DNA from 2 places in the Pseudomonas sp. PAMC25584 genome. Region 2 is predicted to be linked to the other one. Evidence: predicted binding sites of a transcription regulator. Region 2 holds the regulator's gene; the other holds the start of a gene.
What was found. The regulator FliA, encoded in region 2, starts transcription of late flagellar genes. The targets are predictions, from matches to a motif close to CTAAAGTTTNNNNNNNNNNNGCCGNTAA.

Region 1 (12,158 bases), 3.1 Mb from region 2:
CATCGCAACCCTTTCAACCCGGCCATGGTCGGGTATGCGTTGATGCTGGTGGCCTTTCCGCAACTCATGACGCACTGGCCGGCCACCCACGGCCTGGACCTGCTGGCCGGCGCACAACAGGTATTCGGCCTGCAACGCGACGCGCCCGATGCCTGGGCCCAGGCGACTGCACTGGATGCGCTACGACTGAACAAGAGCCTGACCATCGATGAACTGTTCGCTCGCAGCCCGGCATTTGGGCATTTCGGCGGCAAGGGCAGCGAGTGGGTGAACCTGGCGTTTCTGGTGGGCGGTCTGTGGCTGTTACGCCAGCGGGTATTCAGTTGGCACGCGCCGCTGGGCATGCTGGGCAGCCTCTTTGTGATCAGCTTGCTGTGCTGGAATGGCTCGGGCTCTGACTCCCACGGCTCGCCGCTGTTTCATCTGCTGACCGGCGCCACCGTTCTCGGCGCATTTTTTATCGTCACCGAGCCGGTCTCGGGCCCGAAAAGCCCCACGGCCCGGCTGCTGTTCGGGGCGGGCGTGGGCGTGCTGACATATCTGATTCGCACGTGGGGCGGCTACCCGGACGGTGTGGCCTTTGCGGTGCTGCTGATGAACCTGGCCGTGCCGGCACTGGAACGCCTGGTGGCAGCGAAACAGCCAGCGGTCAGCCGATGAAATCGAGCAGAGGTGTGTTGCTGGCGTTGCTGATCGCCATCGGCGGCGGCACGCTGGTCCTCACCCTTCAGCACCTGACCGCCGATCACGCCGCGCGCCAGGTTCAGGCGCTACAGCGCCAGGCGCTGCGCGACCTGCTACCCGCCGACCGCTATGACAATCAGCCACTGGATCACCCGCTGACCATCGCCCCACAGCCCCTCGCCGAGAGCCAACTGCAGGGTGGCTATCGGGTGACCCTGTCGGGCCAACCCCGCGCGGTACTGCTTCGTTTGACGACCAGCGGCTACGCTGGGCCGATCGAACTGCTGATCGCCATCGACCGCGACGGCAAGCTGCTGGGAATCAAAACCCTGGCGCAATCGGAAACCCCAAGCCTGGGTGGGCATATCAGCGAGCCCGGCAACCCTTGGCTGGCTTCATTCAAGGGGCGTTCGCGCACGGACATGCAAGGCTCGACCTTCGATCAAATAGCCGGTGCCACCCTCACCTCCCGAGCGGTGATCAGTGCCGTCCACGACGCTTTGCGCTATTTCGACGAGCACCGCTCATCCCTGCTGGAGCCCGACGCCCATGACTAGAGCCGTTGGCCTGGCCAATGCATCGATGCTGGCACCGTTGCTCGGCGTGACTGACACCCTGCCCAAAGCCCTGAGTTTCCTGGCGTTGTCGGCGCTGATCGTGACGCTCTACGGCCTGGCCATGCGCGCGCTGCGCTCACGCCTGAGCGCGCCCCTGCGGTTGGGTGCCAGCCTGACGGTCGCCGCTACGCTGGTCAGCTGTGCGCAGTTACTGTTACAGGCATTTGCGCTACCGATGTATCAGCAGTTGGGCATCTACCTCGCGCTGATCAGCGTGCAATGCGTCGTCCTGGAACATAATGCTTTCTTTGAGGCGGACCAGCGCAAGGCGCAGCTACGGTTAGTCGCTCTGTTCGCCGCACTCATGATCATCCTGGGGGTGTTACGCGCCACTGCCGCCACCCAATTGATGCCGGCCGGGTTTATCCTGCTCGGGTTATTGCTCGCTGGGTTGCAGGCCTGGGCCCATTTTTCACAATCACGCTGACCTCCAGCAAGGAATCGCCTGCCCCATGAACGCCGCAAAACGCCTGGAAATTTTCCGCAGGCTTCACGAAGACAATCCGGAACCCAAAACCGAACTGGCTTACTCAACGCCGTTTGAGTTGCTGATTGCGGTGATTCTCTCGGCCCAATCCACAGACGTTGGCGTCAACAAGGCCACGGCCAAGCTATATCCCGTGGCGAACACCCCGGCAGCGATCCATGCTTTGGGCGTGGAAGGTTTGTCTGAATACATCAAGACCATCGGTCTATACAACAGCAAGGCGAAGAATGTCATCGAGACCTGCCGCCTGCTGGTCGAACGGCATAACGGTGAAGTGCCGCAGACTCGTGAAGCGCTGGAGGCTCTGCCGGGAGTGGGCCGCAAGACGGCCAACGTTGTGCTCAATACGGCATTCCGGCAACTGACCATGGCCGTGGACACCCACATTTTCCGCGTAAGTAACCGCACCGGCATTGCCCGCGGCAAGAATGTGGTGGAAGTGGAAAAACAACTGATGAAGTTTGTCCCCAAGCCGTATCTGCTCGATTCGCACCACTGGCTGATCCTTCACGGACGCTACGTTTGCCAAGCCCGCAAGCCGCGCTGTGGCAGCTGTCGCATCGAAGACCTGTGCGAATACAAGGACAAGACGTCGGACGATTGAGAGATCATTGGTTTTTCGATCCATCGATTGAAAAAATCTTTTTTACCCGCTCATGGAATATCGTTATAAGGAGCGCCAACGGCAGTCTTAGCCCGGAGTTAACCTTATGAGCACTGGCAAAGAACAACTGGAAGTGGAAGATGACCTTGTTGAGTCGGATGACGGTGGAGAGGAAACACCTGTAGAGGTAGCCAAGACCAATCTAAGCAAACGCCGCACCATCGATAACCTCCTGGAAGAGCGACGCTTGCAAAAACAGCTGGCCGATTACGACTTCGACCTCTGATCGGCCGAGAACGGCCGGAAGCCTCCCTGACGGAGGCTTTTTTCTGCCGATTCGCCTGGCTATCAAGCCATGTGGTGGCGCCCTCCTCTAGACCAGTCCATTGCGTTGAGCCAACTCGATCAGATCGACCAGTGAGCGGGCATTGAGCTTGAGCAGCAACCGCGTCTTATAGGTGCTGACAGTTTTGTTGCTGAGGAACATGCCGTCGGCGATTTCCTTGTTGGTTTTGCCGCGCGCCAGTTGCTGCAACACCATCATCTCGCGCCCCGAAAGGCGCTCGACCATGTCGGCCTCGCTGGCATTGCCCATGGTGGAACGCACCGAATTCAGCGCCTGGTTCGGAAAGTAGCTGTAGCCGGACAGCACCGCCTTGATGGCACTCAGCAATTCCGTCAGGTCCTGCTGCTTGCACACGTACCCGGCCGCCCCCGCTTGCATGCAGCGCATGGAGAAATGACCCGGGGCCTGGGAAGTCAGGACCAGCACCTTGAACGGTGTGGCCTGCTTGGTCGACGACAGCCGGCAGATAACTTCCAGGCCATCGAGTTTGGGAATCCCAATATCCAGTATGACAATGTCCGGCATATGTTCCCGCGCAAGTTGCAACGCATCGACACCGTTATCGGTCTCGGCAACGACCTCATAACCATGACGCTCCATTAGCATGCGCACAGCAAGACGAATGACGGGATGATCATCCACGATCAGCACTTTATTCATGAGAAAGTCCAATTTCGCTGTTCGAATTATTCAGAGCAAGCACAATAGCCTAGTCGTTTCCTAGTTGGCATAGCGTTCCACCCCGAGCAACAGCAAGCAGAGACCCAACCCACAACGAGATAGGAATTAACCTACAAAAAATCACCAACTCAGATGTTTCGAGTTTTATGGAGCCCTTCAGACCTTTCCGGGCTCGTACATATTTTGAGAGAAATATCCGGTGGTTAGGGGGCCAGTCGTAAACGCAGCGCACACCAGTTTCAGGAAATGCCCCTTGCATGCCGCTACCACACGGACGGACGGGTAAAAAAAATCTGATGATTTCAGTTCCATTTAACATATTTATTTACACCATAAATTTCCTACAGAACTTTCCGCGACTTACATCTACGCCGCACTTTCTTGAGTGAATTTTCTGTAAGACATAGTTCCTATTCAGGTGTAAATAATTCATTCCTCGGCGCGCCAAGTATCAAAGTTTTTGAAACGCCGAACCCTCGACAGACTTTACACAACCGTAAACAACTTTAAACATCAGGGCCGTTGTGCCTTTTTTACGGGCAAAAAAATGGCCCCTGAACAAGGGGCCACTTTTCATTTCGACTGGAACACTCAGAACAACTTGCGACCCTTGTTGGCCGCAATGCGCATGCGCAGTGCATTCAACTTGATGAAGCCTGCTGCGTCCGCCTGGTTGTAGGCGCCGCCATCTTCTTCGAAGGTGGCGATGTTGGCGTCGAACAGCGACTCGTCGGATTTGCGACCGGTGACGATCACATTGCCCTTGTACAGCTTCAGGCGCACAACACCGTTCACGTGAGCCTGGGAAGCGTCGATCATCTGTTGCAGCATCAGACGCTCAGGGCTCCACCAGTAGCCGGTGTAGATCAGGCTGGCGTACTTGGGCATCAGCTCGTCTTTGAGGTGAGCCACTTCGCGGTCCAGAGTGATCGACTCGATGGCGCGGTGGGCGCGCAGCATGATGGTGCCGCCTGGGGTTTCGTAGCAGCCACGGGACTTCATGCCCACGTAACGGTTCTCGACGATGTCGAGACGGCCAATACCGTGTGCGCCGCCGATACGGTTCAGGGTCGCCAGTACGGTGGCCGGGGTCATTTCGACGCCGTCCAGCGCGACGATGTCGCCGTTGCGGTAGGTCAGCTCCAGATACTGCGGCTTGTCGGGAGCGTTCTCCGGGGAGACGGTCCACTTCCACATGTCTTCTTCGTGCTCGGTCCAGGTGTCTTCCAGCACGCCGCCTTCATAGGAGATGTGCAACAGGTTGGCATCCATCGAGTACGGGGACTTTTTCTTACCATGACGCTCGATCGGGATTGCGTGCTTTTCAGCGTAATCCATCAGCTTTTCACGGGACAGCAGGTCCCATTCACGCCAAGGGGCAATCACTTTCACGCCCGGCTTGAGCGCATAGGCGCCCAGTTCGAAACGCACCTGGTCGTTACCTTTGCCGGTGGCGCCATGGGAAATGGCGTCAGCGCCGGTTTCGTTGGCGATTTCGATCAGGCGCTTGGCGATCAGCGGACGTGCGATGGAGGTACCCAGCAGGTACTCGCCTTCGTAGACGGTGTTGGCGCGAAACATCGGGAAAACGAAGTCGCGGACGAACTCTTCGCGCAGGTCGTCAATGTAGATCTCTTTGACGCCCATGGCTTGCGCCTTGGCACGTGCAGGTTCGACCTCTTCGCCCTGACCCAGGTCAGCGGTGAAGGTCACCACTTCACAGTTATAAGTATCCTGCAGCCACTTGAGGATCACCGAAGTGTCCAGGCCGCCGGAATACGCGAGAACGACCTTGTTTACGTCGGCCATGCCATCACTCCACGGGGTTTTACGGAAAGGCAACGATTCTACCGATCAAAACCGCGAAATTACAGGGGCGCGACAGCAAATGAAGATAAAGCGACAGATTATGTCGAGCGGGCGACCGATGGTCGCAGCTTATGACGTGGCTGCGGGGTTGCTCGGCCCCGCGGCCTGGGCCGCCGGCTTCTCGGGGGCTGCCACGCGTTCGAGCTGGATATTGACGCGGCGATTGCGCGCTCGGTTAGCGGCGTTGGTATTGGGCGCCAAGGGGTAGCTTTCGCCGTGGAATCGCATGGTGATCTGCGATTCCTGCACGCCGTTGGCCTTGAAGTAGTCCATTACCGCCAATGCGCGACGGCGCGAGACATCGCGATTGGTCAGGCGATTGCCACTATTGTCGGAGTGACCATTCAATTCGATATGGTTGACCGTCGGATCGGCTTTCATGAATTCAACGATCACCGCCAGCTTGCTCTTGGCCGATGCGTCCAGCTCGATGCCGCCACCGGGGAAGCCGACTTCGGTCTGCTTGACCTGATCGTAGTTCATCGGCAGCAACTTGGTAGTACACAGCTGATAGTCGTTGTAGGCCTTGTTGAATCTCACCGGCAACAGGCGAATTTCCGAATAGCCGCCTTCACGCCCGTAATGCCGCACGGTCGGACTGCGCCCCTCAAGCAGGCCATTGAACAGGCGCCCGGCCTGGGCCTGGGAACTGTTGAACAACACGTCGCCACTGCCGACACGCACGGCACCGAGGTTGATATCACCCCGGCCCGGTTGCCAAGGCGCAGCAGCCGCCAGCAAGGTCGCCGATCCCGCGCCGAGCGAGCCGTTATAGGCTTTCAGACGGAATGTCGCCTGCTCACCGGCCCGGCGCACGAACTCGCCCGAGCCGAAATCCGTGATCGGCTGGGTCAAACGGCACTCGAATTTGTCGCCCTCCACCTTCCACTCAATATTCTCCAGACGTGTCTGAAACGTGAGGGCCATCGCAGGCAGGCTGGCAAACACACTGAGCAGGGCTAAATAATGCTGGCGCACGGGAGGCTCCACTGGTTTCTACAACACTTCAAAGCGTCATACATCGTTAAGGCATACCAAAGGCTATCGGATGCATCCTGCAAAACTTGATAGCGAGTGCCTGCAAGAGTCTTTTCCGGTAGCATTCCCACCAGATTGACCCGCCTGGAATCCCCAATGTCCGACCGCCTGACCCTGCTGCGTCCCGACGACTGGCATATTCATCTTCGCGATGGTGCTGCGTTAACCCAAACCGTGGCCGATGTTGCGCGCACGTTTGGCCGCGCCATCATCATGCCTAACCTGGTACCTCCGGTGCGTAATGCCGCTGAAGCCGACGCCTATCGCCAGCGCATCCTCGCTGTACGGCCGGCCGGCAGCCGCTTCGAACCGCTGATGGTGCTCTACCTGACCGACCGCACCCAGCCCGACGAAATCCGCCAGGCCAAGGCCAGCGGTTTCGTACACGCCGCCAAGCTCTACCCGGCGGGCGCGACCACCAACTCCGACTCCGGCGTGACCAGTATCGACAAGATCCTGCCGGCGATCGAAGCGATGGCCGAAGTCGGCATGCCGCTGTTGATCCACGGTGAAGTCACCCGTGGTGATGTCGACGTATTCGATCGCGAAAAAATCTTCATCGACGAGCATATGCGCCGTGTGGTCGAGCTGTTTCCGACCCTCAAGGTGGTGTTCGAACACATCACCACGGCTGACGCGGTGCAATTCGTCACCGAGGCCTCGGCCAACGTCGGCGCGACCATCACCGCCCATCACCTGCTCTACAACCGCAACCACATGCTGGTGGGCGGGATTCGGCCGCACTTCTATTGCCTGCCGATTCTCAAGCGCAACACCCATCAGGTGGCCCTGCTGGACGCCGCGACCAGCGGCAACCCGAAGTTCTTCCTCGGCACCGACTCGGCGCCCCACGCCCAGCACGCCAAGGAAGCTGCCTGTGGTTGTGCCGGTTGCTACACCGCCTATGCGGCGATCGAGCTGTACGCCGAGGCGTTCGAACAGCGCAACGCCCTGGACAAACTCGAAGGCTTCGCCAGCCTCAATGGCCCGCGTTTCTACGGGCTGCCGGCGAATACCGACCGCATCACCCTGGTTCGTGAAGACTGGACCGCCCCCGCCAGCCTGCCATTTGGCGAGCTGACTGTTATCCCGCTGCGCGCCGGTGAAACACTGCGCTGGCGCCTGCTGGAGGAAAGCAAGTGAGTGAAGACCATTACGATGACGAACACGAGCACAGCGGTGGCGGTTCCCGTCACCCGATGGCCGAGCGGTTTCGCGGCTATCTGCCGGTTGTCATCGACGTAGAAACCGGTGGTTTCAACTGCGCCACCGATGCACTGCTGGAAATCGCCGCGACGACCATCGGCATGGACGAACAGGGCTTTGTGTTCGCAGAACACACGCACTTCTTCCGCGTCGAGCCGTTCGAAGGCGCCAATATCGAAGCAGCGGCCCTGGAATTTACCGGGATCAAGCTCGATCACCCACTGCGCATGGCGGTGAGTGAAGAAGCGGCGTTGACCGATATCTTCCGTGGCGTGCGCAAGGCGTTGAAGGCCAATGGCTGCAAACGCGCGATCCTGGTGGGGCACAACAGCAGTTTCGACCTGGGTTTCCTGAATGCCGCCGTGGCGCGGTTGGACATGAAACGTAACCCGTTCCACCCGTTCTCCAGCTTCGACACCGCTACGCTCGCTGGCCTGGCTTACGGCCAGACCGTATTGGCCAAAGCCTGCCAGGCCGCCGGTATCGACTTTGACGGTCGCGAAGCCCACTCGGCCCGCTACGACACTGAAAAGACTGCCGAGCTGTTCTGCGGCATCGTCAACCGTTGGAAACAGATGGGCGGCTGGGAAGACTTCAGCGACTGAAGTGAAATCCCACGTATAAAAAAACCGGCCTTCTCAGGCCGGTTTTTTTGTACCGATAACGTGGCTTACAGCTTGCCGGCGTTCTCGGTCAGGTACGCTGCAACGCCTTCTGGCGAAGCGTTCATGCCTTTGTCGCCTTTTTTCCAGTTGGCAGGGCAAACTTCGCCGTGCTCTTCGTGGAATTGCAGGGCGTCGATCAGACGGATCAGCTCTTCCATGTTACGGCCCAGCGGCAGGTCGTTGATGATCTGGGAGCGCACAACGCCCTTGTCGTCGATCAGGAACGCGCCGCGGAATGCCACGCCGCCTTCGGACTCAACGTCGTAGGCCTTGGCGATGTCGTGCTTCATGTCGGCAGCCATGGTGTATTTGACTTTGCCGATGCCACCATCGTTGATGGCCGTGTTGCGCCAGGCGTTATGGGTGAAGTGGGAGTCGATGGAAACCGCGACCACTTCGACGTTACGCGCCTTGAAATCGTCCATGCGGTGGTCCAGAGCGATCAGCTCCGAAGGGCAGACGAAGGTGAAGTCCAGCGGGTAGAAGAACACCAGGCCGTATTTGCCTTTGATGGCTTCAGACAGCTTGAAGCTGTCAACGATTTCGCCAGTGCCGAGAACGGCAGGTACGTCGAAATCCGGGGCTTGTTTGCCGACGAGTACGCTCATTGGATATCTCCTGATGTAGGGGTGACGATTGAAGTAAAAGGACCGGCCTTGAGTCTGCCGCGCATAAGCGACAAGCCTGTGACGCAGTCACGCTTCGTGAAGACCGACCATCATACACTGAAAAAACCGTTCGTCAGCGCGCAGGCCAAGTCACTGCCCAGCACTGCAAAACAACTTTGACAATCATTCTCGTTAACATTAAGATCCATCGCACTTAAGCCTTAAACCCGCGATGGTTCTCCCTTATGTATGTCTGCCTCTGCACTGGCGTCACCGACGGACAAATCCGCGAAGCAATCTACGAAGGTTGCTGCAGCTACAAGGAAGTGCGTGAAACGACCGGCGTTGCCAGCCAATGCGGTAAATGTGCTTGCCTCGCCAAACAAGTGGTACGGGAAACCCTGACGCAGCTGCAAACAGCCCAGGCCGCGCGCCCCTATTCAGCAGAATTTACGCACGCTTGAATGAACGTATTTTAATGAGCCGGACTTCGTGTCCGGCTTTTTTATGCCCGCAATTCAATTAGTTAGGGCCAAGACGCGGAACTAAAACATTCTTATTCAGATTAATTTTCATTTATTATTCAATTACTTAGGTTTGACACTAAGGGGTTCGCCACTCAAACTCTGGCCTATATACAGCGAATACAGGGCAGGACCCCAGTCATGAAAGGCGACATCTCAGTCATCCAGCAACTCAACAAAATCCTTGCCAATGAACTGGTCGCGATCAATCAGTACTTTCTGCATGCGCGCATGTATGACGATTGGGGCCTGGAAAAGCTGGGCAAGCGTGAGTACAAGGAATCGATCAAAGCCATGAAGGACGCCGATGCCCTAATCAAGCGCATCCTGTTCCTGGAAGGCCTGCCCAACGTGCAGGACCTGGGCAAGCTGAACATCGGCGAGCACACCCAGGAAATGATCAGCAGCGACCTGGGCTTTGAACGCAAGAGCCACAGCGACCTCAAGGCCGCCATCGCTCACTGCGAAGTGACCCAGGACTTCGGCAGCCGCGAACTGCTGGAAGATATCCTGGAAGACCAGGAAGAACATATCGACTGGCTGGAAACACAACTGGGCCTGATCGACAAGGTCAGCCTGGAGAACTACCTGCAATCGCAGATGGGCGAATAACCCTTAGCCGGCAGGTACAAAAAAGCCCCGCTCTCTTAGGAGAAGCGGGGCTTTTTATTGCGCGGTTTTTTACACAAGCATCAAGCTTCAGTCTGAGCTGCCGCTTTTACTGCTGCGTCTTTGACCAGCGCTTGCAACGAACCATCAGCGGCCATTTCAGTGATGATATCGCTGCCGCCGACCAGTTCACCGGCTACCCACAGTTGTGGGAATGTCGGCCAGTTGGCGTACTTCGGCAGGTTGGCGCGAATTTCCGGGTTTTGCAGGATATCCACGTAAGCGAATTTCTCGCCACACTGCATGATGGCCTGGGACGCCTTCGCGGAGAAACCGCACTGCGGGGCATTGGGAGAGCCCTTCATGTAAAGCAGAATGGTGTTGCTGGCAATCTGCTCTTTGATCGTTTCGATGATATCCATGGAACACCTCGGCTGGAACTTTGCGACTCACAGGTCGGCACGGTGGCGCATTGTAACGCAAAATCCCAGCGCGGTGCTCGGGCACATTATGCCGCAGCGACCTGTACCGGCACGCCGTTCAGCGCGGCGTTGCCCGACAACTCATCCAGTTGCCGTTCGTCGGTCAGGTCGTTCGCACTGGCACCTGGCTGACTGCTCGCGATCATCATCTGCACGCCCGGACGACCATGGCCCCAGCCGTGCGGCAGGCTGACCACGCCTGGCATCATGTCCAGGCTGGCGACCACCTCCACCTCGATCATGCCGATGCGCGAGCTGACCTTCACCCGCTGCCCGTCGCTCAATTGGCGGCTGGCCAGATCGTCGGGATGCATGTGCAACTGGTGCCGCGGCTTGCCCTTCACCAAGCGGTGATAGTTGTGCATCCAGGAATTGTTGCTGCGCACATGGCGGCGGCCGATCAACAGCAATTCGTTGGCCTGTGGCAGCGGTTGCGCCGCGAAACGCGCCAGGTCCGCCAGAATTACCGCTGGTGCCGTCTGCACCCGACCATTCGCGGTGTTCAGGCGCGCAGCGAGATTGGGCTTGAGTGGGCCCAAGTCCACGCCGTGGGGATGCTCAGCGAGCATCGCCACCGACAATTTGTGGCCGGAAGCATCACCATACACGCCGGCGCGCAGGCCGAAGTCGATCATTTGCGCCGGTGGCAGGGTCGGCTTGAGCGCAACCCCGGTGCGCGCCGCAAACGCCTTGGCCAAGCCAACGAAGATCTCCCAGTCATGCAGCGCGCCTTCAGGCTTAGGCAGGATCGCACGATTGAAACGGCTGACATTGCGCACCGCGAACATATTGAACGTGGTGTCGTAGTGATCGTTTTCCAGGGCCGAGGTGGACGGCAGGATCAAGTCGGCATAGCGCGTCGTCTCATTGATGTACAGATCGACGCTGACCATGAACTCCAGCCCGTCCAGGGCCTGCTCCAACTGGCGGCCATTGGGGGTTGATAGGACCGGATTGCCGGCCACGGTGACCAGGGCGCGGATCTGCCCTTCACCTTCGGTGAGCATTTCTTCCGCCAGCGCCGACACCGGCAACTCGCCAGCGTATTCCGGACGCCCTGACACACGGCTCTGCCAACGATTGAAATGCCCGCCGGAAGTCGAGGCCACCAGGTCCACCGCCGGCGTAGTACACAAGGCACCGCCCGGACGATCCAGGTTGCCGGTAACCACGTTGATCAATTGCACCAGCCAATGGCACAGCGTGCCGAACGCCTGCGTCGAAACGCCCATGCGCCCGTAACATACCGCCTTATCTGCGGCGGCAAAATCCCGCGCCAGTTGGCGGATCTGTTCAGCAGGCACCGCACATTGGTGGCTCATGGCCTCGGCGGTAAACCCGGCGATTGCGCGGCGCACGTCCTCCAGGCCGTCAATCGGCAAGTGACTGTTACGGGTCAGGTTTTCGGCGAACAGGGTATTGAGCAGTCCGAACAGCAACGCGGCGTCGCCACCGGGCCGCACAAACAGGTGCTGATCGGCAATCGCCGCCGTCTCGCTGCGCCGAGGGTCGACCACCACCACTTTACCGCCCCGGGCCTGGATGGCTTTGAGGCGCTTCTCCACGTCGGGCACCGTCATGATGCTGCCGTTGGACGCCAGCGGGTTGCCGCCGAGGATCAGCATGAAGTCGGTATGGTCGATATCCGGAATCGGCAACAACAGGCCATGACCGTACATCAGGTGGCTGGTGAGGTGATGGGGCAACTGGTCGACCGACGTCGCGGAAAACCGGTTAC
Region 2 (12,158 bases):
GCTGCGGTTGGCGCTGAACGTGGCGTCCACGCGGGTGGTGATGCTCAACGGCCAGGACGGTCACGCCGCCGCCGGTAAGGTGATCCAGGCCTTCGGTGAGGTGGTGATCGGCGGTAACTACGTGGTCGGTATCGTGGTGTTCGCGATCCTGATGATCATCAACTTCGTGGTGGTGACCAAGGGCGCCGGGCGGATTTCCGAGGTGAGCGCGCGCTTTACCCTCGACGCCATGCCCGGCAAACAGATGGCTATCGACGCCGACCTCAACGCCGGCCTGATCGACCAGAACCAGGCCAAGACGCGCCGCCTGGAAGTGGCTCAGGAAGCCGAGTTCTACGGTTCCATGGACGGTGCCAGCAAATTCGTGCGCGGTGATGCCATCGCCGGCCTGTTGATTCTGTTCATCAACCTGATTGGCGGCATGGCGGTCGGGATCTTCCAGCACGGCATGAGCTTTGGCGATGCGGGCAAGGTCTACGCCCTGCTGACTATCGGTGACGGTTTAGTGGCGCAATTGCCATCACTGTTGTTATCCACAGCAGCGGCGATCATGGTGACCCGTGCATCGGGCTCCGAAGACATGGGCAAGCAGATCAGCCGGCAGATGTTTGCCTCGCCCAAGGCCCTGGCCGTGGCGGCGGGCATCATGGCTATCATGGGGCTTGTGCCCGGCATGCCCCACGTCTCGTTCTTGAGCATGGCGGCCATGGCCGGCGGTGGCGCCTACCTGTTCTGGAAAAAGCAGAACGTGATCAAAGTGAAGGCCCAGCAAGAGATCGCGCGCCAGCAGGAGTTGCTGCCGTCGCCGGCCCGCGCCCAGGAAACCAAGGAGTTGGGCTGGGACGATGTGACCCCGATCGACATGATCGGCCTGGAAGTCGGCTACCGCCTGATTCCGTTGGTAGACCGCAACCAGGGCGGCCAATTGCTCGCGCGGATCAAGGGTGTGCGCAAGAAGTTGTCCCAGGACCTGGGCTTCCTGATGCCCACCGTGCATATCCGCGACAACCTCGACCTGGCCCCCAGCGCGTACCGCCTGACCCTGATGGGCGTGATCCTCGCCGAAGCGGAGATCTACCCCGACCGCGAGCTGGCGATCAACCCCGGCCAGGTGTTCGGCACACTGAACGGTATAACCGCCAAAGATCCGGCTTTTGGCCTGGAAGCGGTATGGATCGAAGTCAGCCAGCGTAGCCAGGCGCAGTCCCTCGGTTACACCGTGGTGGACGCCAGTACGGTTGTCGCCACGCACCTCAACCAGATTCTGTACAAGCACTCCCACGAGCTGATCGGCCACGAAGAAGTCCAGCAATTAATGGGTTTGCTGGCCAAGGCGTCGCCAAAACTCGCCGAAGAACTGGTGCCGGGCGTGCTGTCGCTGTCGCAATTGCTCAAAGTGCTGCAGGCGCTGCTGTCCGAACAAGTGCCGGTGCGCGACATTCGCAGCATCGCCGAGGCCATCGCCAACAATGCCGCCAAGAGTCAAGATACCGCCGCCCTGGTGGCTGCGGTGCGCGTCGGATTGTCCCGCGCTATCGTGCAAAGCATTGTAGGGGTTGAGTCTGAGCTACCTGTGATCACCTTGGAGCCAAGGTTGGAACAAATATTGCTCAATAGTATTCAGAAGGCAGGACAAGGCCAGGAAGAGGGCGTTCTGCTGGAGCCAAGCATGGCTGAAAAACTGCAGCGTTCGTTGATCGACGCCGCACAGCGCCAGGAAATGCAGGGCCAACCGGTGATTCTGTTGGTGGCAGGTCCGGTCCGAGCGATGTTGTCGCGGTTTGGACGCCTGGCAGTGCCGAATTTGCACGTTTTGGCTTATCAGGAAATCCCTGACAACAAGCAAGTGACTATCGTCGCGACAGTAGGGCCCAACGGCTGAGGTAGTGGGTTATGCAAGTAAAGCGTTTTTTCGCCGCCGATATGCGTCAGGCCATGAAACTGGTACGTGACGAGCTGGGCGCCGACGCTGCGATTATCGGTAACCGTCGTATTGCCGGCGGTGTCGAGCTGACGGCTGCCCTGGATTACACCCCTTCGGCGCTGGCCCCGCGCGTCCCGAACATGGAGCTTGAAGACGAGCTGCGCAAGACTGCCTCGCGCATTGTCTCGGCCCAGGCCGAACTGAGCATGCGTGGCGACAGCGATGCGACCACCAATCGCCAGTTGTTCGCCGGCCTGCCGCTGACCGCCGCCGAGCCGTTGATCGAGCCGACGTTCATCGAGCCGCCGCGTCCTGCCGCGCCAGCTCCGGCCGCCGCAGTCGACCAGCGTGTGTTCGATTCGATGCGCTTTGAACTCAACGGCCTGCGCGAACTGCTGGAAGTGCAGCTTGGTTCGCTGGCGTGGACCCAACTGCAAGGCAGCAAACCGCAACAGGCCAACCTGTGGCGTCGCCTGCAACGCATCGGTCTGTCCGGCCCGTTGTCCCGCGACCTGCTGGCGCTGACCACCGAAATCGAAGAACCTCGCCAGGCCTGGCGCATGTTGCTGGCCCACCTGGCGCGGATGATCGTGACCCCGGAACTCGAACCCCTGGAAGAGGGTGGCGTGATCGCCATGGTCGGCCCTGCCGGCATGGGCAAGACCACCACCCTGGCCAAGCTGGCCGCGCGTTACGTGCTCAAGTACGGCGCCCAGAATATCGCGCTGGTGAGCATGGACAGCTACCGCATCGGTGCCCAGGAGCAACTCAAGACCCTGGGCCGTATCCTCAATGTGTCGGTGACCCACGTTGACCCGGGCCAGTCCCTGGCCAACGCCCTCGATCCGTTGCTGCGCAAGCGTGTGGTGTTGATCGATACCGCCGGCCTGCAAGCCAGCGACCCGGCGTTGCGCATGCAACTGGAAAGCCTGGCCGGGCGTGGTATCAAGTCAAAAAATTACCTGGTGCTTGCAACCACCAGCCAAAAACAAGTTCTTACCGCTGCGTACCATAGCTACAAGCGCTGTGGCCTGGCCGGATGCATCCTCACCAAGCTCGATGAAACCGCGAGCCTGGGCGAGGTGTTGAGCCTGGCGATCAGTCATGAACTTCCGGTCGCCTACCTGACCGACGGGCCGCGGATTCCAGATGATTTGCATCTGCCGCGCCGTCATCAGTTGGTCAGCCGTGCCGTCAGCGTGCAAATGCAAGAAGAGCCTAGCGAGGAAGCGATGGCCGATATGTTCGCCGACCTTTACCACAACCCGGCAAAACGGGTGGGTTGAGGGCAGCATGAACACCCTGAATTGTATCTACATCGATGGTCTGCAGCGATTCACGCGGCCAACCCATGTAGCCTGCGTCTAAGCAAGACAAGGTAAAGAAATAAAATGGGCAGCATGCATCCCGTACAGGTGATCGCGGTGACCGGCGGCAAAGGTGGCGTCGGGAAAACTAACGTGTCAGTGAATTTGTCCCTGGCGCTGGCAGAGCTTGGCCGTCGTGTCATGCTGCTGGATGCTGACCTGGGATTGGCGAACGTTGACGTTTTGCTGGGGCTCACGCCCAAACATACCCTCGCCGATGTGATCGAGGGCCGCTGCGAGCTGCGCGATGTGCTGCTGCAGGGCCCTGGAGGCATCCGCATCGTGCCGGCCGCCTCGGGCACTCAGAGCATGGTCCACCTGAGCCCGGCGCAGCATGCCGGCCTGATTCAGGCGTTCAGCGATATCGGCGACAACCTCGACGTGCTGGTGATCGACACCGCCGCCGGGATCGGCGAGTCCGTGGTCAGCTTCGTGCGCGCCGCGCAAGAAGTCCTGCTGGTGGTCTGCGATGAACCCACCTCGATCACCGACGCCTACGCCCTGATCAAACTACTGAATCGTGACTACGGCATGAACCGCTTCCGCGTGCTGGCCAATATGGCCCAGAGCCCGCAGGAAGGGCGCAACCTGTTCGCCAAGTTGACCAAGGTCACAGATCGCTTTCTCGATGTCGCCTTACAATACGTCGGCGCAGTTCCCTATGACGAGTGTGTACGCAAGGCTGTGCAAAAGCAGCGTGCAGTCTACGAAGCGTTCCCTCGTTCGAAATGCGCCTTGGCGTTCAAGGCTATTGCTCAGAAGGTCGATACCTGGCCATTGCCCGCCAACCCACGGGGGCATCTGGAGTTTTTCGTCGAGCGATTGGTGCATCAGACGAGCGCAGGACCGGTGCTATGACAGCCAGCGGCTATAACCTTTACAAGAAATCGGCACGTGACAGCCAAGGTGAATTGATCGAGCGCTATGCGCCCCTGGTCAAGCGCATCGCTTATCACTTGCTGGCACGCCTGCCCGCCAGCGTTCAGGTCGAAGACTTGATCCAGGCCGGCATGATCGGCCTGCTCGAAGTGTCGACCAAATACGACGCGAGCAAAGGTGCGAGTTTCGAGACGTATGCGGGTATCCGTATCCGTGGCGCGATGCTCGATGAGGTGCGTAAAGGGGATTGGGCGCCGCGTTCGGTACACCGCAATACGCGCATGGTCAGTGACGCAATTCGTGCAATTGAAGCAAAAACCGGTCGCGACGCTAAAGATCACGAAGTTGCGGCCGAACTCCAATTGAGTCTCGATGATTATTACGGGATTTTGAACGATACCTTGGGCAGTCGCCTGTTCAGTTTCGACGACCTGTTGCAGGACGGCGAACACGAAGGGCTGCACGAGGATGGCGCGAGTACTCATCTCGAGCCGTCGCGTGACCTGGAAGATGAACGCTTTCAGGGTGCGCTGGCGGACGCGATTGCCAATTTGCCGGAGCGTGAGCGACTGGTGTTGGCGCTGTACTACGACGAAGAGCTGAACCTCAAGGAAATCGGTGAGGTCCTGGGGGTCAGCGAATCGCGTGTCAGCCAACTGCACAGCCAGTGCGCAGCCCGCTTGCGGGGACGCCTGGGAGAGTGGCGCGCGCGCTGACAGGCAGTGTGGGGACACTGCAAACACTACCGTGAGGGCTCTGGTTTTCGCGGGTGAGTTTCGTGGTGCCCTGGGCAGTCCTTTTTTGTGTAACGCCTGTTGATTGAAATGGCGCGTCCAGGTGCTGGGCGCGTTTAAGACTGCTTGGAGGTCGAATTGGACAAGAACATGAAAATCCTCATCGTTGATGACTTCTCAACGATGCGGCGGATCATAAAAAACCTGTTGCGTGACCTTGGGTTCACCAACACGGTCGAGGCGGATGACGGCCTTACGGCGATTCCGATCCTCAACAGCGGGAGCATCGACTTTCTGGTAACCGACTGGAACATGCCCGGCATGACCGGTATCGACTTGCTGCGTCATGTGCGCGCCGATGAAAAACTGCGCAGTCTTCCCGTGTTGATGGTGACCGCCGAAGCCAAGCGTGAGCAGATCATCGAAGCCGCCCAGGCCGGGGTCAACGGCTACGTGGTCAAGCCATTCACTGCGCTGGCCTTGAAAGAGAAGATCGAAAAAATCTTCGAACGCATCGGTCATTGATGCTGCCACGGGGGAGCTATGGAGCATAAAGAAACGTCACAGGGGGACTTTGAGTCGACCCTGAAAAAGCATGCTCACCAGCTCGTCGAGAGCCTCGAAAAAGGCCAGTTCGGCGACGCGGTGCAGTTAATCCATGAGCTTAACCAGACCCGTGACCGCGGCCTGTATCAGGAAGTGGGCAAGCTCACACGCGAGCTGCACAGTGCGATCGTCAACTTTCAGATTGACCCGCACATGCCCCAGGCCGAAGAGATTTCGCAAATCACCGATGCGACTGAACGCCTGTCCTATGTGGTCAGGCTGACTGAAGCGGCGGCCAACCGCACCATGGATCTGGTGGAAAACGCCACGCCTCTGGTCAACGGCATGGCCAATGAAGCCCAGGCGCTCAGCGTTGACTGGGGCCGTTTCATGCGTCGGGAAGTGGGGGCTGAGGAATTTCGTGAGTTGGCCCGTCGGGTTGAAGGTTTCCTGTCGCGCAGCGAACAGGACAACCACACGGTTTCCAGCAACCTCAATGACATTCTGCTCGCCCAGGATTACCAGGACCTCACCGGTCAGGTGATCAAGCGCGTGACCCAATTGGTCACCGAAGTGGAAAGCAACTTGCTCAAATTGGTGCTTATGGCAGGCCAAGTTGATCGTTTTGCCGGCATCGAACATGACCGCGAAGCGATCCTCTCGGAAAAAGATCCACAAAAACATCTCGCCAAGGGTGAAGGTCCGCAGATTCATGCCGATAAACGTGAAGACGTTATGTCAGGTCAGGATGACGTAGATGACCTGTTATCCAGTTTAGGCTTCTAAGGAGCACACCCATGAGCTTCGGCGCCGATGAAGAAATCCTTCAGGATTTCCTTGTAGAGGCCGGCGAAATTTTAGAGCAACTGTCCGAACAACTGGTCGAGCTGGAAAGCCGACCGGATGATGCGAACCTGCTCAATGCAATTTTTCGCGGTTTTCACACTGTAAAAGGGGGCGCCGGCTTCCTCCAGCTCCATGAGCTGGTGGAGTGCTGCCACATCGCCGAGAACGTGTTCGACATCCTGCGCAAGGGTGAACGTCACGTTGATTCGGAGCTGATGGACGTGATTCTCGAAGCACTGGATGCGGTCAACGGCATGTTCAGCGAAGTCCGCGAACGTGCCCCGATCACCGCAGCCACTCCGGAACTGCTGGCCGCCCTGGCGCGCCTGGCTGAACCTGCCGACACCTCGGCCGCGCCGGTGGTGGAAGCGGCTCCGGAGCCTGTGGTCGAAGCCGAAGCCGATGTCACCGACAGCGAGTTCGAGCAACTCCTCGACTCTCTCAATGCGGTCAAGGCCGAAGCCGAAGCGCCGCAAGCGGTCGCCGCAGTCGCCGTGCCGACCAGCGAAGACATTACCGACGCAGAATTCGAATCCCTGCTCGATCAGTTGCACGGCAAAGGCCAGTTCGCCGCCGACGCCGTTGCACCCACGGCTGCGCCGCAAGCGCCGGCGGCGACCGCCGGCACCGACATTACCGACGACGAATTCGAAGCGTTGCTCGATCAGTTGCATGGCAAGGGCGCCTTTGCTGCCGATGCCTTGCCGGAAGTCGCAGCGACTGCCGCCGCACCTGCTGCCAGTGCAGCACCTGCCGGCGACGGGCTGATTTCCGATCACGAATTCGAAGCGTTGCTCGACGAATTGCACGGCAAGGGCAAGTTCACCGAAGTGGCCCCGGCCGCAGCGGCGACGGCAGCTCCGGTAGCAGCCAAACCAGCGCCAGCCAAAGCGGCGGCGCCTGCCGCCGCCAAGCCGGCGCCGGCCCCAGCTGCTGCTCCCGCGCGAGCCCCGGCCGCCGCCGTGGCCGACAAGCCCGCCAGTGAAGCCGAAACCACCGTGCGCGTGGACACCGCGCGCCTGGACGACATCATGAACATGGTCGGCGAATTGGTGCTGGTGCGTAACCGCCTGGTGCGCCTGGGCCTGAGCAGCGGCGACGAAGCCATGCAGAAGGCCGTGTCGAACCTCGATGTGGTCACCGCCGACTTGCAGACCGCAGTGATGAAGACGCGGATGCAGCCGATCAAGAAAGTCTTCGGCCGCTTCCCTCGCCTGGTTCGCGACCTGGCACGTCAGCTCAAGAAAGAGATCAACCTGGAACTGGTGGGTGAAGAAACCGACCTCGACAAAAACCTTGTCGAGGCCCTGGCCGACCCGCTGGTCCACTTGGTGCGCAACGCCGTCGACCACGGCGTAGAAACCCCGGAAGAACGCGAAGCCTCGGGCAAGTCCCGTGGCGGCAAGGTGATTCTGGCGGCGGAACAAGAGGGCGACCATATCCTGCTGTCGATCACCGATGACGGCAAAGGCATGGACCCGGCGATCCTGCGGGGTATCGCGGTCAAGCGTGGCGTGATGGACAAAGACGCCGCCGACCGCCTGACCGACACCGAGTGCTACAACCTGATCTTCGCCCCGGGCTTCTCGACCAAGACCGAGATTTCCGACGTGTCGGGCCGTGGCGTGGGCATGGATGTGGTGAAAACCAAGATCAGCCAGCTCAACGGTTCGATCAATATCTACTCGACCAAGGGCCTGGGCTCGAAGATCGTCATCAAGGTGCCGTTGACCCTGGCGATCATGCCGACCCTGATGGTGATGCTGGGCAACCAGGCCTTCGCCTTCCCGCTGGTCAACGTTAACGAAATCTTCCACCTCGACCTGTCGCGCACCAACGTGGTGGACGGCCAGGAAGTGGTGATCGTGCGCGACAAGGCGTTGCCACTGTTCTACCTCAAGCGCTGGCTGGTCGCCTCGGCTGCCCATGAAGAGCAGCGCGAAGGCCATGTGGTGATTCTCTCCGTGGGCACCCAGCGCATCGGCTTTGTCGTCGATCAACTGGTGGGCCAGGAAGAGGTCGTCATCAAGCCTTTGGGCAAAATGCTGCAGGGAACCCCGGGCATGTCGGGTGCGACCATCACCGGTGACGGTCGCATCGCATTGATTCTCGATGTTCCGAGCATGCTCAAGCGTTACGCCGCACGGCGTATTTGATTCTGGTGGGGCAGGGCGGTATTGCCCGCCCCGCCTAACGGAGTGTTTATGGTAGTCAAGGTCCTGGTGGTGGACGATTCGGGTTTCTTCCGCCGCCGCGTCTCGGAAATTCTTTCCGCCGATCCAACGATCCAGGTGGTCGGTACGGCCACCAACGGCAAAGAGGCGATTGATCAAGCCATAGCGTTGAAGCCGGACGTGATCACCATGGACTACGAGATGCCGATGATGGATGGCATCACCGCAGTCCGGCACATCATGCAGCGCTGCCCGACCCCGGTATTGATGTTCTCCTCGCTGACGCATGAAGGCGCCCGGGTCACCCTGGATGCGTTGGACGCCGGCGCAGTGGACTTCCTGCCGAAGAATTTCGAAGACATCTCGCGCAACCCCGAGAAGGTCAAGCAGATGCTGTGCGAGAAGGTCCACAGCATTTCGCGCAGCAACCGTCGCAGCCTGTTCAGCGCCCCGGCGCCCGCGCCGGTCGCCGCCCCGGCCGCCCCCACCAGCACCGCGTTTGGTCGCCCTGCTCCGGCGCCTGTGGCCCGGCCTGCCCTAGCACCTGCGCGCACGCCTGCGCCGAGCGCCCATTCGCCGGCGCCGAAACGCAAGGCGTATAAACTGGTCGCCATCGGCACCTCGACCGGCGGCCCGGTCGCCCTGCAACGGGTATTGACCCAACTGCCGGCCAACTTCCCGGCGCCAATCGTGCTGATCCAGCACATGCCCGCCGCGTTCACCAAGGCCTTTGCCGAGCGCCTGGACAAGCTGTGCCGCATCAGCGTCAAGGAAGCCGAGGATGGCGACATTCTGCGTCCAGGCCTGGCGCTGCTGGCCCCTGGGGGCAAGCAGATGATGGTCGATGGCCGTGGTGCGATCAAAATCCTGCCAGGCGATGAGCGCCTCAACTACAAACCTTGCGTGGATATCACCTTCGGTTCGGCAGCCAAGTCCTACGGTGACAAAGTTCTGGCGGTGGTGCTCACCGGCATGGGCGCCGACGGTCGTGAAGGCGCGCGCCTGCTCAAACAGGGCGGCAGTGCGATCTGGGCCCAGGACGAAGCCAGTTGCGTGATCTATGGCATGCCGATGGCTATCGTCAAGGCTGACCTGGCCGACGCCGTCTACAGCCTGGACGATATCGGCAAGCATTTGGTGGAGGCCTGCCTCTGATGGATGTACTGAGCCTGATCGGCATCACCATGGCGTTTGTCGCGATCATCGGCGGCAACTACCTCGAAGGCGGGCACCTCGGTGCCTTGGCCAACGGCCCGGCGGCGCTGATCGTGATCGGTGGCACCGTGGGCGCGGCGTTGCTGCAGTCGCCCATGAGTTCGTTCAAACGCGCCATGCAAATCCTGATCTGGATCATTTTCCCGCCGCGTGTCGACCTGGCCGGTGGCATCGACCGCGTGGTCAACTGGAGCCTCACCGCACGCAAGGAAGGCCTGCTGGGCCTGGAAGGCGTGGCCGACGCCGAGCCCGACAGCTACGCGCGCAAAGGCCTGCAATTGCTGGTGGACGGCGCCGAGCCGGAGGCGATTCGCAGCATCCTGGAAGTGGATTTCTATACCCAGGAAAGCCGCGATATCAATGCCGCCAAAGTGTTTGAAAGCATGGGCGGCTACGCGCCGACCATCGGCATCATCGGTGCAGTGATGGGCCTGATCCACGTGATGGGCAACCTGGCCGATCCGTCGCAACTGGGTAGCGGCATTGCGGTTGCGTTTGTCGCCACCATCTACGGTGTGGCGAGTGCCAACCTGGTGCTGTTGCCGGTCGCCAGCAAGCTCAAGTCGATTGCCACGCGCCAGTCGCGTTACCGTGAAATGCTGCTCGAAGGCATCCTGTCGATTGCCGAGGGCGAGAACCCGCGCTCCATCGAATTGAAGCTCCAGGGCTTCATGGACTGATGGGAGGTATTGGTTGTGAGCCGTCGCCGTCGCGAGCCTGAAGAACACGTCAACCATGAACGCTGGCTGGTGTCCTACGCGGACTTCATCACCTTGCTGTTCGCGTTTTTCGTGGTGATGTACTCCATCTCGTCGATCAACGAAGGCAAGTACAAAGTCATTTCCCAAGCCCTGATCGGTGTGTTCAACGACGCCGACCACTCGCTCAAGCCGATCCCTATCGGCGAAGAGCGGCCCAAGACCGTGACTCCGGCCAAGCCGCTGGTCGACGATAGCGATGAAACCTCCGCCGGCATGGGTGGCACCGGCGACCCGCTGAAAAGCATCGCCAACGATATCAGCGCCGCGTTTGGCGACCTGATCAGCTCCAACCAGATGACCGTGCGCGGCAATGAGTTGTGGGTGGAGATCGAGCTCAATTCGAGCCTGCTGTTTGCCAGCGCCGATGCCATGCCCAGCGACCAGGCGTTCACCATCATCGACAAGGTGGCGGCGATCCTCAAACCGTTTGAAAACCCGATCCACGTGGAAGGCTTTACCGACAATTTCCCGATCAATACCGCGCAGTACCCGACCAACTGGGAGCTGTCGTCGGCCCGGGCGGCCAGCATCGTGCGTATGCTCGCGATGCAGGGTGTGAACCCCAGTCGCCTGGCGTCGGTCGGCTACGGCGAGTTCCAGCCGGTGGCCAATAACGCTACGGTAGAAGGCCGCGCCCGCAACCGCCGGGTGGTGCTGGTGGTCTCGCGCAACCTGGATGTACGCCGCAGCCTGACCGGCACCGGCACGGCAAATGCGAGCCCGGACGCAGCATTGAAGCGGGCTGGCACACAAACTGCACCGGCCTCTGCAAAGCCGCCGGTACGGCAAAGCTCCGTCAATTCTCCGTCACCGGCTCAATAACTTATGCACTGTCTCGGTCGCGCCTGTGCCCACCGGGAGGAATCAACCGAATGAGAGTCTGGGCAGTTGCCAATCAAAAAGGTGGAGTCGGCAAGACCACCACCTCCATCGCCTTAGCCGGCTTGCTGGCTGATGCGGGCAAGCGCGTGGTCGTGGTCGACCTGGACCCCCACGGCTCGATGACCAGCTATTTCGGCTACGACCCGGACGCGCTGGAGCACAGCAGCTATGACCTGTTCCTGCACAAGGGCAACGTGCCGAGCGATCTGCCCGGGCAACTGCTGCTGCCCACCAGTAATGAAAGCATTTCCCTGCTGCCGTCGAGTACCGCCCTGGCCACCCTTGAGCGCCAGTCGCCGGGGCAGAGCGGCCTGGGCCTGGTGATCGCCAAGACCCTGGCGCAACTATGGCAGGACTTCGACTACGCCATCATCGACAGCCCGCCGTTGCTCGGTGTGCTGATGGTCAACGCCTTGGCGGCCAGCCAGCAATTGGTGATCCCGGTACAGACCGAGCACCTGGCGGTCAAAGGCCTGGAGCGTATGGTCAGCACCCTGGCGATGATCAATCGCTCACGCAAACAGGCGCTGCCGTTCAGCATCGTGCCGACGTTGTTCGACCGCCGCACCCAGGCGTCCCTCGGCACCTTGCGCGTACTGCGCGATGCCTACCCGGACACCATCTGGGAAGGCTACATTCCGGTGGACACGCGTCTGCGCGACGCCAGCCGTGCGGGCCTGACCCCTTCGCAGTTCGACGGTAAAAGTCGCGGCGTGCTGGCGTACCGCGCGCTGCTCAAGCACCTGCTGTCGCAACAACTTGTGGCGCAGGTGGCGTGATGAACCGTCCCGTCGAACTCAAGGTCAAGACCCGGCCGCAACTGGCACTGG

Region 1: a site for FliA is predicted at 6,330-6,357, ahead of ACS5Q8_RS05875 (flagellar protein MotY). Genes of this name have one in related genera too.

Annotation. Positions count from the first base shown of each region.
Region 1 covers NZ_CM176870.1:1,310,830-1,322,987, reverse strand. The annotation lists gene ACS5Q8_RS05910 (RnfABCDGE type electron transport complex subunit D) at 1-660, shown strand, start outside; gene ACS5Q8_RS05905 (RnfABCDGE type electron transport complex subunit G) at 657-1,241, shown strand; gene ACS5Q8_RS05900 (Rnf-Nqr domain containing protein) at 1,234-1,728, shown strand; gene nth (endonuclease III) at 1,754-2,392, shown strand; gene ACS5Q8_RS05890 (PA3496 family putative envelope integrity protein) at 2,499-2,678, shown strand; gene ACS5Q8_RS05885 (response regulator transcription factor) at 2,766-3,398, opposite strand; gene ACS5Q8_RS05880 (argininosuccinate synthase) at 4,011-5,228, opposite strand; gene ACS5Q8_RS05875 (flagellar protein MotY) at 5,358-6,266, opposite strand; gene pyrC (dihydroorotase) at 6,423-7,469, shown strand; gene rnt (ribonuclease T) at 7,466-8,137, shown strand; gene ACS5Q8_RS05860 (peroxiredoxin) at 8,203-8,805, opposite strand; gene ACS5Q8_RS05855 (bacterioferritin-associated ferredoxin) at 9,051-9,269, shown strand; gene bfr (bacterioferritin) at 9,471-9,941, shown strand; gene grxD (Grx4 family monothiol glutaredoxin) at 10,022-10,360, opposite strand; gene ACS5Q8_RS05840 (molybdopterin oxidoreductase family protein) at 10,447-12,158, opposite strand, start outside.
Region 2 covers NZ_CM176870.1:4,396,618-4,408,775, reverse strand. The annotation lists gene flhA (flagellar biosynthesis protein FlhA) at 1-1,882, shown strand, start outside; gene flhF (flagellar biosynthesis GTPase FlhF) at 1,894-3,210, shown strand; gene fleN (flagellar synthesis regulator FleN) at 3,316-4,149, shown strand; gene fliA (RNA polymerase sigma factor FliA) at 4,146-4,886, shown strand; gene ACS5Q8_RS20385 (chemotaxis response regulator CheY) at 5,055-5,429, shown strand; gene ACS5Q8_RS20380 (protein phosphatase CheZ) at 5,448-6,236, shown strand; gene ACS5Q8_RS20375 (chemotaxis protein CheA) at 6,248-8,452, shown strand; gene ACS5Q8_RS20370 (protein-glutamate methylesterase/protein-glutamine glutaminase) at 8,501-9,625, shown strand; gene ACS5Q8_RS20365 (flagellar motor protein) at 9,625-10,365, shown strand; gene motD (flagellar motor protein MotD) at 10,381-11,268, shown strand; gene ACS5Q8_RS20355 (ParA family protein) at 11,319-12,107, shown strand; gene ACS5Q8_RS20350 (CheW domain-containing protein) at 12,107-12,158, shown strand, end outside.